Regions from separate parts of the Variovorax sp. FW305-3-2-15-B-LB1 genome, predicted to be linked through region 1. Evidence: riboswitches for the same ligand, from Rfam matches in the RefSeq annotation. Region 1 holds a riboswitch; the other holds the start of a gene.
What was found. Region 1 has a riboswitch for glycine ahead of gcvT (glycine cleavage system aminomethyltransferase GcvT). Riboswitches for the same ligand answer to the same signal wherever they lie in the genome.

Region 1 (5,384 bases):
TGACGCCGCCGGCTTGCGCGCGCTCGATGATCGCGGCCGTGTCGTCGCCGGTGCGGATCGTGAGCGAATCGAAGGCGGTGGTGTTCACCGGCTCGCGGCCCATCTGCGACAGGCCCTTGGCGAGGATGGCGGTGAGCACGGCCACGCGCTGTGCGATGCGCGTGAGGCCGTCGGGGCCGTGGTACACGGCGTACATGCTGGCGACCACGGCCGGCAGCACCTGCGCGGTGCAGATGTTCGAGGTGGCCTTCTCGCGGCGGATGTGCTGTTCGCGCGTCTGCAGCGCGAGGCGGTAGGCCGGCTGGCCATGTGTGTCGACGCTCACGCCGACGAGGCGGCCGGGCAGCGAGCGCTTGAACGAATCGCGGCAGGCCAGGTAGGCGGCGTGCGGGCCGCCGTTGCACAGCGGCATGCCGAAGCGCTGCGTGGTGCCGCAGACGATGTCGGCATCGAACTCGCCGGGAGCGACCAGCAGCGTCAGCGCCAGCAGGTCGGCCGCGACGATGAAGGCGGCGTCGCACTGGTGCGCGTGGCCGGCGAGCGGGCGCAGGTCGTGCACGTGGCCGGTGGTGGCCGGGTACTGCGCGAGCACGCCGAAGAACTCGCCGCTCACCATCAGGTGCGGCAGCGTTTCCGACACCGTGCTCACCTTGACTTCGATGCCCAGCGGCGCGGCGCGGGTCTTGATGACCTCGATGGTCTGCGGGTGGCAGTCGCCCGACACGAGGAACACGTTGCTCTTGCTCTTCACGCTGCGCTTGGCGAGCGTCATGGCCTCGGCGGCGGCCGTGGCCTCGTCGAGCATCGAGGCGTTGGCGATGGCCATGCCCGTGAGGTCGCACACCATCGTCTGGAAGTTGAGCAGGGCTTCCATCCGGCCCTGCGAGATCTCGGCCTGGTAGGGCGTGTAGGCGGTGTACCAGGCGGGGTTCTCCAGGATGTTGCGCAGGATCACGCCCGGCGTGTGCGTGCCGTAGTAGCCCTGGCCGATGAAGCTCCTGAACACCTTGTTCTTCGACGCCAGCGTCTTCAGCTCGGCCAGCGCGTCGGCCTCGGTGACAGGCGCGGGCAGGCGCATCGGCCGGGCGCGTCGGATGGCCGCCGGCACGATGCCGTCGATGAGTTCCGCGCGCGTTTCGGAGCCGATCACCGGCAGCATGCGCGCCTCGTCCGCCGCATCGATGCCGATGTGGCGGGCGAGGAATTCTTCGGCGTTCTCTAGTTCTTGCAAAGAGGGAAGGGCGGGAATCGGCATGGCGGTGAAGGCTCGGGGAGAAGGAACGAAGGTGCGAGGAAGCTGCTGTTCAGCGGATCAGGATTCGGCGGCGAACTTGTCGTAGCTGGCGGCGTCGAGCAGGGCGTCGAGCTGCGCGGGCTCGCTCAGCTTGACCTTGAAGAACCAGCCGGCGGCCAGCGGGTCGCTGTTGGCCAGCGACGGGTCGGCGCGCAGCGCTTCGTTGACTTCGGTGATCTCGCCCGACACGGGCATGAACACATCGGCGGCGGCCTTCACCGACTCGACCACACCGGCGACCTCGCCCTGCGCGAAGGTCTTGCCCACTTCAGGCAGGTCGACGAACACCACGTCGCCCAGCGCGTCCTGCGCATGCACGGTGATGCCGACGGTGGCGGCGCCGCCTTCGGCCGCCACCCATTCGTGGTCCTTGGTGTATTTGATGCTCATGAAAAAACTCCTCGTGGAAAAAATGGAATCGGGATGCAGAGCCTAGCCGGGTCTGCGGGGTTCAGTGTCGGTCAGCCGCGGTAGTAGCGCGTCGGCACGAAAGGCATCGTTGACACCTCCATCGGCACCGGCTTGCCGCGCACGATGGCCTGCACGCGCGTGCCGGGCTCGGCGAAGGCGGCGGCTACGTAGCCCATGGCCACGCAGCGGTCGGCCGTGGGGCCGAGCAGGCCGCTGGTGACGGCGCCGATGTCGTGGCCTTCGAGCGACTGCAGCAGCGTGCCGTCGCGCACCGGAATGCGTTCGAGCGCCACGAGGCCGACGCGCTTGCGCGTGAGCGTCTTGTGGTCGGTGTGCCCGGCCGCGCCCGAGGCGACGGCGGTCAGCTGGGCCAGCACCTTTGCCGCGCCCGGGAAGCCACCTTCGCGCGCACCGCCGGTGCGACGCACCTTCTGGATCGCCCAGTTGAGCGAGGCTTCGACCGGGGTGGTGGTGGTGTCGATGTCGTTGCCGTACAGGCACAGGCCGGCTTCGAGCCGCAGCGAGTTGCGCGCGCCCAGGCCGACGGGCTTCACTTCGGGCTGCGCCAGCAGCAGGCGGGCGAGGGCGTCGGCGTCTTTTGCGGCCACCGAGATCTCGAAGCCGTCTTCGCCGGTGTAGCCGCTGCGGGTGACGAAGGCGGCGATGCCGCCGATCTGTACCGCGCCGCCGGTCATGAACACGAAGCGCTCGATGCCGGGCGACAGGCGCGCCAGCGTGGCCGCGGCCTGCGGGCCTTGCAGTGCCAGCAGCGCGTGGTCGGGCAGGGGCTGCACCTGGCAGCGCGCGCCGATCCTGGCCTGGATGTGGGCGATGTCGGCCACCTTGCAGGCGCCGTTCACGATCACGAAGAGCGAGCCATTGCCTTCGTTGAAGAACATCAGGTCGTCGAGGATGCCGCCCTCGTCGTTCAGCAGCAGGCCGTAGCGCTGCTTGCCGGCGGGCAGATCGACCACGTCGACGGGCATCAGGGTTTCGAAGGCGGCGGCGGCATCGGGGCCGACCAGGCGCAGCTGGCCCATGTGCGAGATGTCGAACAGGCCGGCCGCATCGCGCGTGTGCTTGTGCTCGGCCATGAGGCCGGCGGGGTACTGCACGGGCATGGAATAGCCGGCGAAAGGCACCATGCGGGCGCCGAGCTCCACGTGGAGGTCGTACAGCGGGGTCTTGAGAAGTTGGGCGTCGGAAGCGGAGGAAGCGGCCACGGGGCACTCCAAAGGGGCAGTCGAAATCCATGGCTGCAACGCCACGGGCCACCCCTGCTGTCCGCTTTACCTGAGAGATTCGCCCCACGATCGGGGTTTGCTCCTTCGGTGGGCCGTGTGCAATGCCACGGCCTCTCTCCAGCAAGGAAACGCCGGTGGTTGCCGGCGTCTTGTCAGTCCTTTTGCCTGAGCGTTCGGGGAACCCCTGCGCCTTCGGCGGCCCCGTCGCGCGGGGCTCTCTCCTGACCCGGCGAGTGTAGTGGATCGCGGGGCCGGGGCTGGCGGCTCAGTGCACGGTTTCTGCCGGCGGCAGCAGCTTGTCGATGCGCTCGCGCAGCGAGTCGGCGCGCTCGGGGCCGGCGGCCTTCTCGATCTCGGAGAGCATCAGCGCGGCGATGGTCAGCATGGCCTCGCGGTCGCGGGCCTCGCGCAGGGCGTCGCGCATCTGGTTGGCGAAGCGCGGGTCGCGGCGCACGAACATGCGCTCGCAGATGTCGAACAGGAACATGCGCGTGGTGGCCAGCGAGCGCTTTCCGTCGAAGCTGTCGGCCGAGGTGGCGACCTGGATCGGCTCGGCGGCGGGGACGGGCGTGGGGGCCGGTGCAGGAGGCGGCGCGACCGGTCGCGCGACCTGCAGGTAGCCGCGCTGCATCAGCCCCTGGATCGCCTGCTCGGCCTCGACGCGGCTGGGGAACAGCGGGCTGAAGTCGGTCAGCGAGCGCCGGCCGTCGGCCATGAGCAGCAGGGCGCGCTCACGCTGGCTGAGCGTGCGCTGCCCGGCCTGGAGTTCGTCGCGTGCCTTCTCGGTCTTGGTGGGGAACATGGAGGCCACAGCTTTCGGAGGTCGAAGGCTGCAGCATCGTTGCAAGTGGTGACATCTTCGTGAACCATTTGCCTTACAGGGACAAGGGGGGCGCGTCAGTTGCCCGCGCTCTCCTTGCGGATCAGCCAGCGCGGGCCCACGCGCTGCAGCTCGAGCGTCTTGCGGTCGGTCTCGGTGAGCGCGTCGGCGCTGTAGACCTGCCGGAACTGCGCGCTGGCCGACGTGCCCTGGACGCTGATCACCAGCCCCTCGATGCCCACGCTGATGCGCGACTTGCCCGTGATGCGGGCGCGCCTGTCGGCCTCCCAGCGCTCGCGGGTCTGGCCGCGCGCGGGGGTGAAGTCGGCCGCGTAGGCCGCGAGGTAGCGCTCCACGTCGCGCGCGGACCAGGCGGCGGCCCAGGTGCGCACGGCGCTTTCCACTTCGGCGAGGTGGGTGACGGGATTGGTGGGGTTGGCGGGGGCGGCTGCTGGTGCAACGGCTGCAACGGGCGCAACGGGTGCGGTGGCCGGCGTGGCCGCGATACCGGCGGTGGCCAGCAAGCCGGCAGCGACAAGGCTGCTGCCCTGGGCGACGATTCGGTGCATGGCGTCCTTCTCTTTCCTTCTTCTTGTCTGTCAGGCTCGACGTCGAAGCTTGCGTCGATTCTGGCAGTGAAAGAGCAGGCGTGCGGCGTGGAATCGCCCACGGATTTCGGTGGTTCGTGGATCAGGGCGTGTGCACAGGACACCGGGTACTTCCCTCCGCGAATGTCCCCCGCCTTCGGCTCCTCCTTGATTTCGCTGCGGGAAGCACCCAGTGCCCTGTGCACGGTGGGCGCGGGGGTGGGCTCAGGCCGCCGCAGCCTCGCCCGCCATCACCTGCACCGTGCGATTGCGCAGCCGCAAGGCCAGCACGGTCGCCACGCACAGCACGCACAGCACCACCGTGAGCGTCACGCCGAGCCCGCGTGCATCCGACAGCAGGCCGAACAACGGCGACACCAGCCCGCCGACCGAGAGCGCGAGGCCGAGCGTGATGCCGCTGGCGGTGGCCGGGTTGCGCGGCAGGTAGTCCTGCGCGAGCGTCACCTGCGCGGCGAAGGGCAGGAACATGCTCATGCCGAGCCATGCGGTGCAGGCCAGCGCCGCGGCGGGCGTGGAGGCGAGCACGAGGCCCGCCATGGCCGGCAGCGCGAGCAGGTAGCCGCAGCGGATCGTGCCCATGCGCCCGATGCGGTCGCCGAGCCAGCCGCCGGCCAGCGTGCCCACGGCCCCTGCGGCGGTGAAGGCGGTGAGCGCCGCGGCGCCCTGGAAGGTGCTGCCGTGCAGGTCGCGCGTGATGCGCAGCGAAAGCATCGACAGCACCGTGACGTACGGGATCGACCAGCCCACGATGGTCGCCACCAGCAGGCTGAAGGCGCGCCAGTCGTTGTGCGGCTTCAGCACCTGGGCGCGGGCCTGCGCGGCGCGCGCCGCTGCGGCTGCCGCGTTGTTGGCGACGGCGCTGCGCCGCGCGTTCGCTGCGACCCACACCACGCCCATCGCCACCGCAGGAATGCCCAGCAGGTAGCTGCGCGACAGGCTGCCGCCGCCGACCACCGTGGCCGCCAGCACGGGCGCGAACGAGGCGCCGATGGTGCCGCCCACCGAGA
Region 2 (5,384 bases), on a different contig from region 1:
TGGCGGCCAGCTGCTCGGGGCGGCTGAAGTCGGCGTGGAAGTCGGTGCTGTCGAAATCCAGCGCGACCAGTTCGCCGAGCGGCGCGAGGCTGCGCTGCAGCTCCCAGCCGACCTGTCCACCTTTGCCGAGCAGCAGCAACTTCATGCGGAAGCCTTTGCAGGCGCAGCGTCGTACTGCTTCTCGACCCACTCGCGGTACGCGCCGCTTTGCACGTTGCGCACCCACTCGCCGTTGGCGAGGTACCACTCGACGGTCTTGCGGATGCCGGTGTCGAAGGTCTCGGCGGGCTTCCAGCCGAGTTCGGCCTCGAGCTTGCGTGCATCGATGGCGTAGCGGCGGTCGTGGCCCGGGCGGTCCGTGACGTAGGTGATCTGTTCCTTGTACGGCTTGCCGTCGGCACGGGGGCTCAGTTCATCGAGCAGCGCGCACACGGTGTTGACGATCTCGATGTTGGGCTTCTCGTTCCAGCCGCCGACGTTGTAGGTCTCGCCGAGCTTGCCGGCTTCGAGCACGCGGCGGATGGCGCTGCAGTGGTCCTTCACGTAGAGCCAGTCGCGCACCTGCATGCCGTCGCCGTACACGGGCAGGTTCTTGCCGGCCAGTGCGTTGACGATCATCAGCGGGATCAGCTTCTCGGGGAAGTGGAACGGGCCGTAGTTGTTCGAGCAGTTGGTGGTGACCACCGGCAGGCCGTAGGTGTGGTGCCAGGCGCGCACGAGGTGGTCGCTCGCGGCCTTGCTGGCCGAGTACGGGCTGTTGGGCTCGTACTTGTTCTCTTCGGTGAAGGCCGGGTCGGTCTTGGAGAGCGAGCCGTAGACCTCGTCGGTCGACACATGCAGGAAGCGGAAGGCCGCCTTCTGGTCGGCCGGCAGGGCGTTCCAGTAGCCGCGCACCGATTCGAGCAGGCGGAAGGTGCCGAGCACGTTGGTCTGCACGAAGTCTTCCGGACCGTGGATCGAACGATCCACGTGCGATTCCGCGGCAAAGTTCACGACGGCACGGGGTTTGTGCTCGGCCAGCAGGCGATCGAGCAGCGCGCTGTCGCCGATGTCGCCCTGCACGAAGACATGGTTCGCGTTGCCCTTGAGCGACGCCAGGGTCTCCAGGTTGCCCGCGTAGGTCAGCTTGTCGAGGTTCACGACGGGCTCGTTGCCCTGCGCGATCCAGTCGAGCACGAAATTGGCGCCAATGAAGCCTGCGCCGCCGGTAACCAGGATCATGGAGTCCCCTGCATGTAGAAAAAAGTTTGCTTTACCAAAAATCAACATTCAATTATCCCATCGGTGTGAAGTGCCGATGTACAGGGCTTGGCCGGCTTGCGGGGCCCGCCTACAATCGCCAACAATTGCAGGAGAGCGGGCCTCCACGGAGGCCCTACCGAAGGCGCAAACTCCCATAAACGCTCAGGTCGGCCCGACGAAATTCCAGGCAACGCCCAGGAACTTCGGCAAGGGGTCAGTACTGCACTCATCGATACAGCCGTCTGGAGAGCCGCCACGCCATGTGGCGCACCGAAGGAGCAAACCCGCTGCGGGTGCAGCAGGGTGAATCTCTCAGGTACCGAGGACAGGGGGAGCGGCAACTTGGACATCGGTCGTCCGGTTGCTTGCTATTTTTTCAATAGCACTCCACGCCCGCCGTTCAAGCGCTGCAAACTCAAAGGTACTTGCAATGCGTGTGATCGTTCTTGGCGCCGGCCTGCTCGGCGTGACTTCGGCCTATTACCTCCAGCAACTCGGCCACGAGGTGACCGTGATCGACCGGCAGGCCACCCCGGCCGCCGAAACCAGCTTCGCCAACGGCGGCCAGATCTCGGTCAGCCATGCCGAGCCGTGGGCCAATCCGAGCGCGCCGCTGAAGGTGCTGCAATGGCTCGGCAAGGAAGATGCGCCGCTGCTGTTCCGCATCCGCGCCGACATGCGCCAGTGGCTCTGGGGCCTGCAGTTTTTGCGCGAATGCACCCCCGCCCGCACCCGCCACAACATCGAACAGATCGTTCGTCTCGGTACATACAGCCGGGAAATGTTGCAGCAATTGCGTCGAGACACCGGCCTGAACTATGACCAGCGCACGCAAGGCATCCTGCACTTCTACACAACGCAAAAAGAATTCGACGGCGCCCTCGCGCCCGCCGAGCAGATGCGTGCCCTGGGCTGCGAGCGGCTGGTCATCTCGGCCGACGAGGCCATCAGGATCGAACCCGCCCTCGCCCACATCCGCCCCCAACTCGCTGGCGCCACCTACACCGCCGAAGACGAATCGGGCGACGCCAACCGCTTCGCGCGCGAGCTCGTGAAGCTGGCCGAGGCGGCCGGCGTGAAGTTCCTCATGAGCCACACGGTGACCGCGCTGCGCGAAGCCGGCGGCAGCATCGACCACGTCGAGGCGACCGACAACGAAGGCCGCTTCCAGCGCATCCGCGGCGATGCCTTCGTGCTCGCGATGGGTTCGCTGAGTCCGTTGTACGCCGCGCCGCTGGGCATCCGCCTGCCGATCTACCCCGCCAAGGGCTACTCGGTGACGCTCCCCGTCAAGGACGCATCGAAGGCGCATCAGGTCTCGCTGACCGACGACGAATACAAGCTGGTGTTCTCGCGCTACACCTCCGAGTCGGGCGACCGCCTGCGCATCGCCGGCACGGCCGAGCTCAACGGCTACGACCGCGACCTGAACCGCGTGCGCTGCGAAGCCATCGTGCGGCGCGTCGAAGAACTCTTCCCCGGCGCCGGCGACACCGAGCGCGCGCAGTTCTGGACCGGCCTGCGCCCGGCCACGCCGAGCAACGTGCCGCTGATCGGCAAGACCAAACTGCCGAACCTGTTCCTCAACACCGGCCACGGCACGCTCGGCTGGACGCACGCCTGCGGCTCGGGCAAGTCGATCGCGCGCATCGTGAGCGGGCTGGCGCCCGAGGTCGACTTCGCGTTCGCCGGCATGCCGGCACCCGCGCCGCGCGCCGTGCAACCCGCACTGGGCTGACACGACACGCGCCCGGGTCATGCCTTGAACGTGACCCAGGGCTTGAGCCGCACGGCGCAGCGGATGAGCCCCGCGCTTTCCTGCGCCTCGATCACCGCGCCGATCGGCTTGTAGGCCTGCGGCGCCTCTTCGATGCGGCGCTCTTCGCGCAGCGTCACGCATTGCCAGCTGGCATCGGCGTCGTCGGGTGCGGGCCGCATCGCGCGCACTTCCTGCCGACGCATGCGCCGGCCGGCACCATGGCTGCACGACCACAGCCAGTCTTCATGCCCCAGCCCGGTCGCGAGGTACGAGTGATCGCCCATCGACCCGGGAATCAGCGCCAGGTCGCCCGCATGTGCCGGCGTCGCGCCCTTGCGGTGAATGTTCATGCCGTGCTCGCGCAGCACCACGTTGTGCGGCACGTCGACCACCAACGTCGACGCCGTGGCGCCCAGCAGTTCGGCGAAGTCCTTGCGCACCAGCTCGGCCAGCACGACGCGGTTGGCCCAGGCATAGCGCGCGGCCACGCCCATGGCTTCCAGGTACTCCTGCGCCAGCGGCCCGGCCAGGCCGTACAGCCCGCTCTTCGGATGGCGCAGGCCCTGCGGCCACTCGGCCCGTGCGCGGTCCATCCAGCGGCCGCCGACATGGAACCCGATGTCGCGCGAGCCGCTGTGGATCATCACCACGACCTCGCCCGCCTTGAGCCCCGCGCGGTACGCCGCGTGCCGGTCCATCACCTGATCGACCACCTGCAACTCGACGAAGTGGTTGCCGCTGCCCGGCGTGCCGAGGCACGGGTCGCGGAACACCTCGTGGCGCGCGCCGGTGTAGGCCGACGGTGCGTGCCGCGACTGCCCGCCGAAGCTCGCCAGGCCGATGCACGCGCCGATCTCGGCCTGCAGCCGGTCGCGGTCGCACGAGGCCCAGAGCCCCTCGTTGCGCACGGCGTCCAGGAACGCGGCCGGCCCGTCGTCGAACAGCGCGCGAAACGCCGCCGTGTGCACCGGCACGTCGCGCCCGTTGTCGAGCAGGCTGCGCGTGAGCCGCGCGAGCAGCTGCGTCTTGTGCGGCGCCACCTGGTCCAGCGTGAGGCCGGTGGTCAGCAGGCGCATGCCGCAGTTGATGTCGGTGCCGACCGCGGCGGGGATCACGAAGTCGCCATCGGTGGCGACGACGCTGCCCACCGGCGCGACCGAGCCCGGATGAAAGTCCGGCGTCGCGCAGGCCTTGCACACGCCGTGCGCGCCGTCGGGCGAGCGCACACTGGCAAAGGCCAGCAGCTGGTTCACTGCTTTTTCTTCCAGCGGCAGGCTCTGCGGCAGAAGAACGGTCGCCTGCGCGGCTTCGTTGCGCAGGTGATAGATGCCGTCGCGGTAGTCGACGGCGATGTGGGCGCGCGAAAAGGCGCGCTGAAGTCTCGAAAAATGACTATTGGTGGGGCTGCCCATGGCTGCAATTCCATTCGGGGAAACCGTGTCGGTTTCCGGGCCCCGTCACATCGCGTGGCGGGGCGAAAGAGATCGACCGCGTGCCTCGGGGCGCGCGGATCACTCTTTCTTGCAGCAGCAGAGATTCAAGAAAGCGGGCGGATTCTAGCGACGCGAAGCGCCCGCGAACACAGTGCGCAGGCGCGCGCGTCGTTTTTTCCCGTCAGTCAGCCAGTCAGTCAGTCCGGCGCAGTGAACACCGTCAGCACGCCGGTGTAGCCGTACAGGTGGTGGCGCGCGATCTCGCCCGCGGCGAAGAAGCCGACCAGCGGCACGTCGCCCAGCGCATGCCGCACGATCTGCAGCTCGGCGCCCGGCGCGCCGAAGTGCGGGCCGCCGCGCCCCGAGCAGCTCACGTACACCGCGCCCGCGATGCGCCGCGCCGGATGCGGTGCGGCCTCGGCCTCACCGGCCGCCACGGCGCGTGCGGTGGCCAGCGTCTGTTCTTCGGGCTCGAGCTCTTCGCGGATCTCGGCGCAGATGCGCATCAGGTCGGCGCGCGCCGCCTGCGCGTTGCGGCGGCAGAAACTCAGCCGCATGCCGGCCTCGGCGTTGTCGGCAATGGCGATGCCGCGCCGCGTCGGGTCGAGGCCGATGATGTGGCGCACCAGCACGTCGGCGCCCAGGTCGCCGGTGCGGCGGATGCCGTCGCTGCCCGCGTCGGCCAGGCCGACCAGCGTGTTGCGCACGGCGTCGATGGCTTCCTGCGGCCGGTCGAGTGACACCTGCAGGTCGGCCAGCAGCACGTCGAGCGCCGGCTCGCCGTCGAGCGACAGCAGCAGGTTGCCGTCGGCCTCGGTGATCTCGCGCTCGCGCGCGCCGCCGGTGCGCAGCGGCTGGCAGCCCTGCGTGACGCGCGACACCAGCCGCACGCCCTCGCCGAACACCACGCCCGACAAGCCGCCCGAGAACACGCCGCCCGCCGCCCCATG

Region 2: linked by a shared signal. The riboswitch ahead of AC3WQR_RS01785 (D-amino acid dehydrogenase) and the one ahead of gcvT (glycine cleavage system aminomethyltransferase GcvT) in region 1 are both predicted to bind glycine.

Annotation. Positions count from the first base shown of each region.
Region 1 is NZ_JBYSZY010000008.1:25,167-30,550, reverse strand. It holds gene gcvP (aminomethyl-transferring glycine dehydrogenase) at 1-1,255, opposite strand, end outside; gene gcvH (glycine cleavage system protein GcvH) at 1,313-1,684, opposite strand; gene gcvT (glycine cleavage system aminomethyltransferase GcvT) at 1,756-2,928, opposite strand; glycine riboswitch at 2,976-3,080, opposite strand; glycine riboswitch at 3,093-3,183, opposite strand; gene AC3WQR_RS07255 (hypothetical protein) at 3,215-3,751, opposite strand; gene AC3WQR_RS07250 (L,D-transpeptidase Cds6 family protein) at 3,847-4,125, opposite strand; gene AC3WQR_RS07245 (MFS transporter) at 4,582-5,384, opposite strand, start outside.
Region 2 is NZ_JBYSZY010000002.1:53,538-58,921, reverse strand. It holds gene rfbD (dTDP-4-dehydrorhamnose reductase) at 1-145, opposite strand, end outside; gene rfbB (dTDP-glucose 4,6-dehydratase) at 142-1,221, opposite strand; glycine riboswitch at 1,340-1,430, shown strand; glycine riboswitch at 1,475-1,581, shown strand; gene AC3WQR_RS01785 (D-amino acid dehydrogenase) at 1,673-2,980, shown strand; gene AC3WQR_RS01780 (RtcB family protein) at 2,998-4,413, opposite strand; gene AC3WQR_RS01775 (FIST signal transduction protein) at 4,632-5,384, opposite strand, start outside.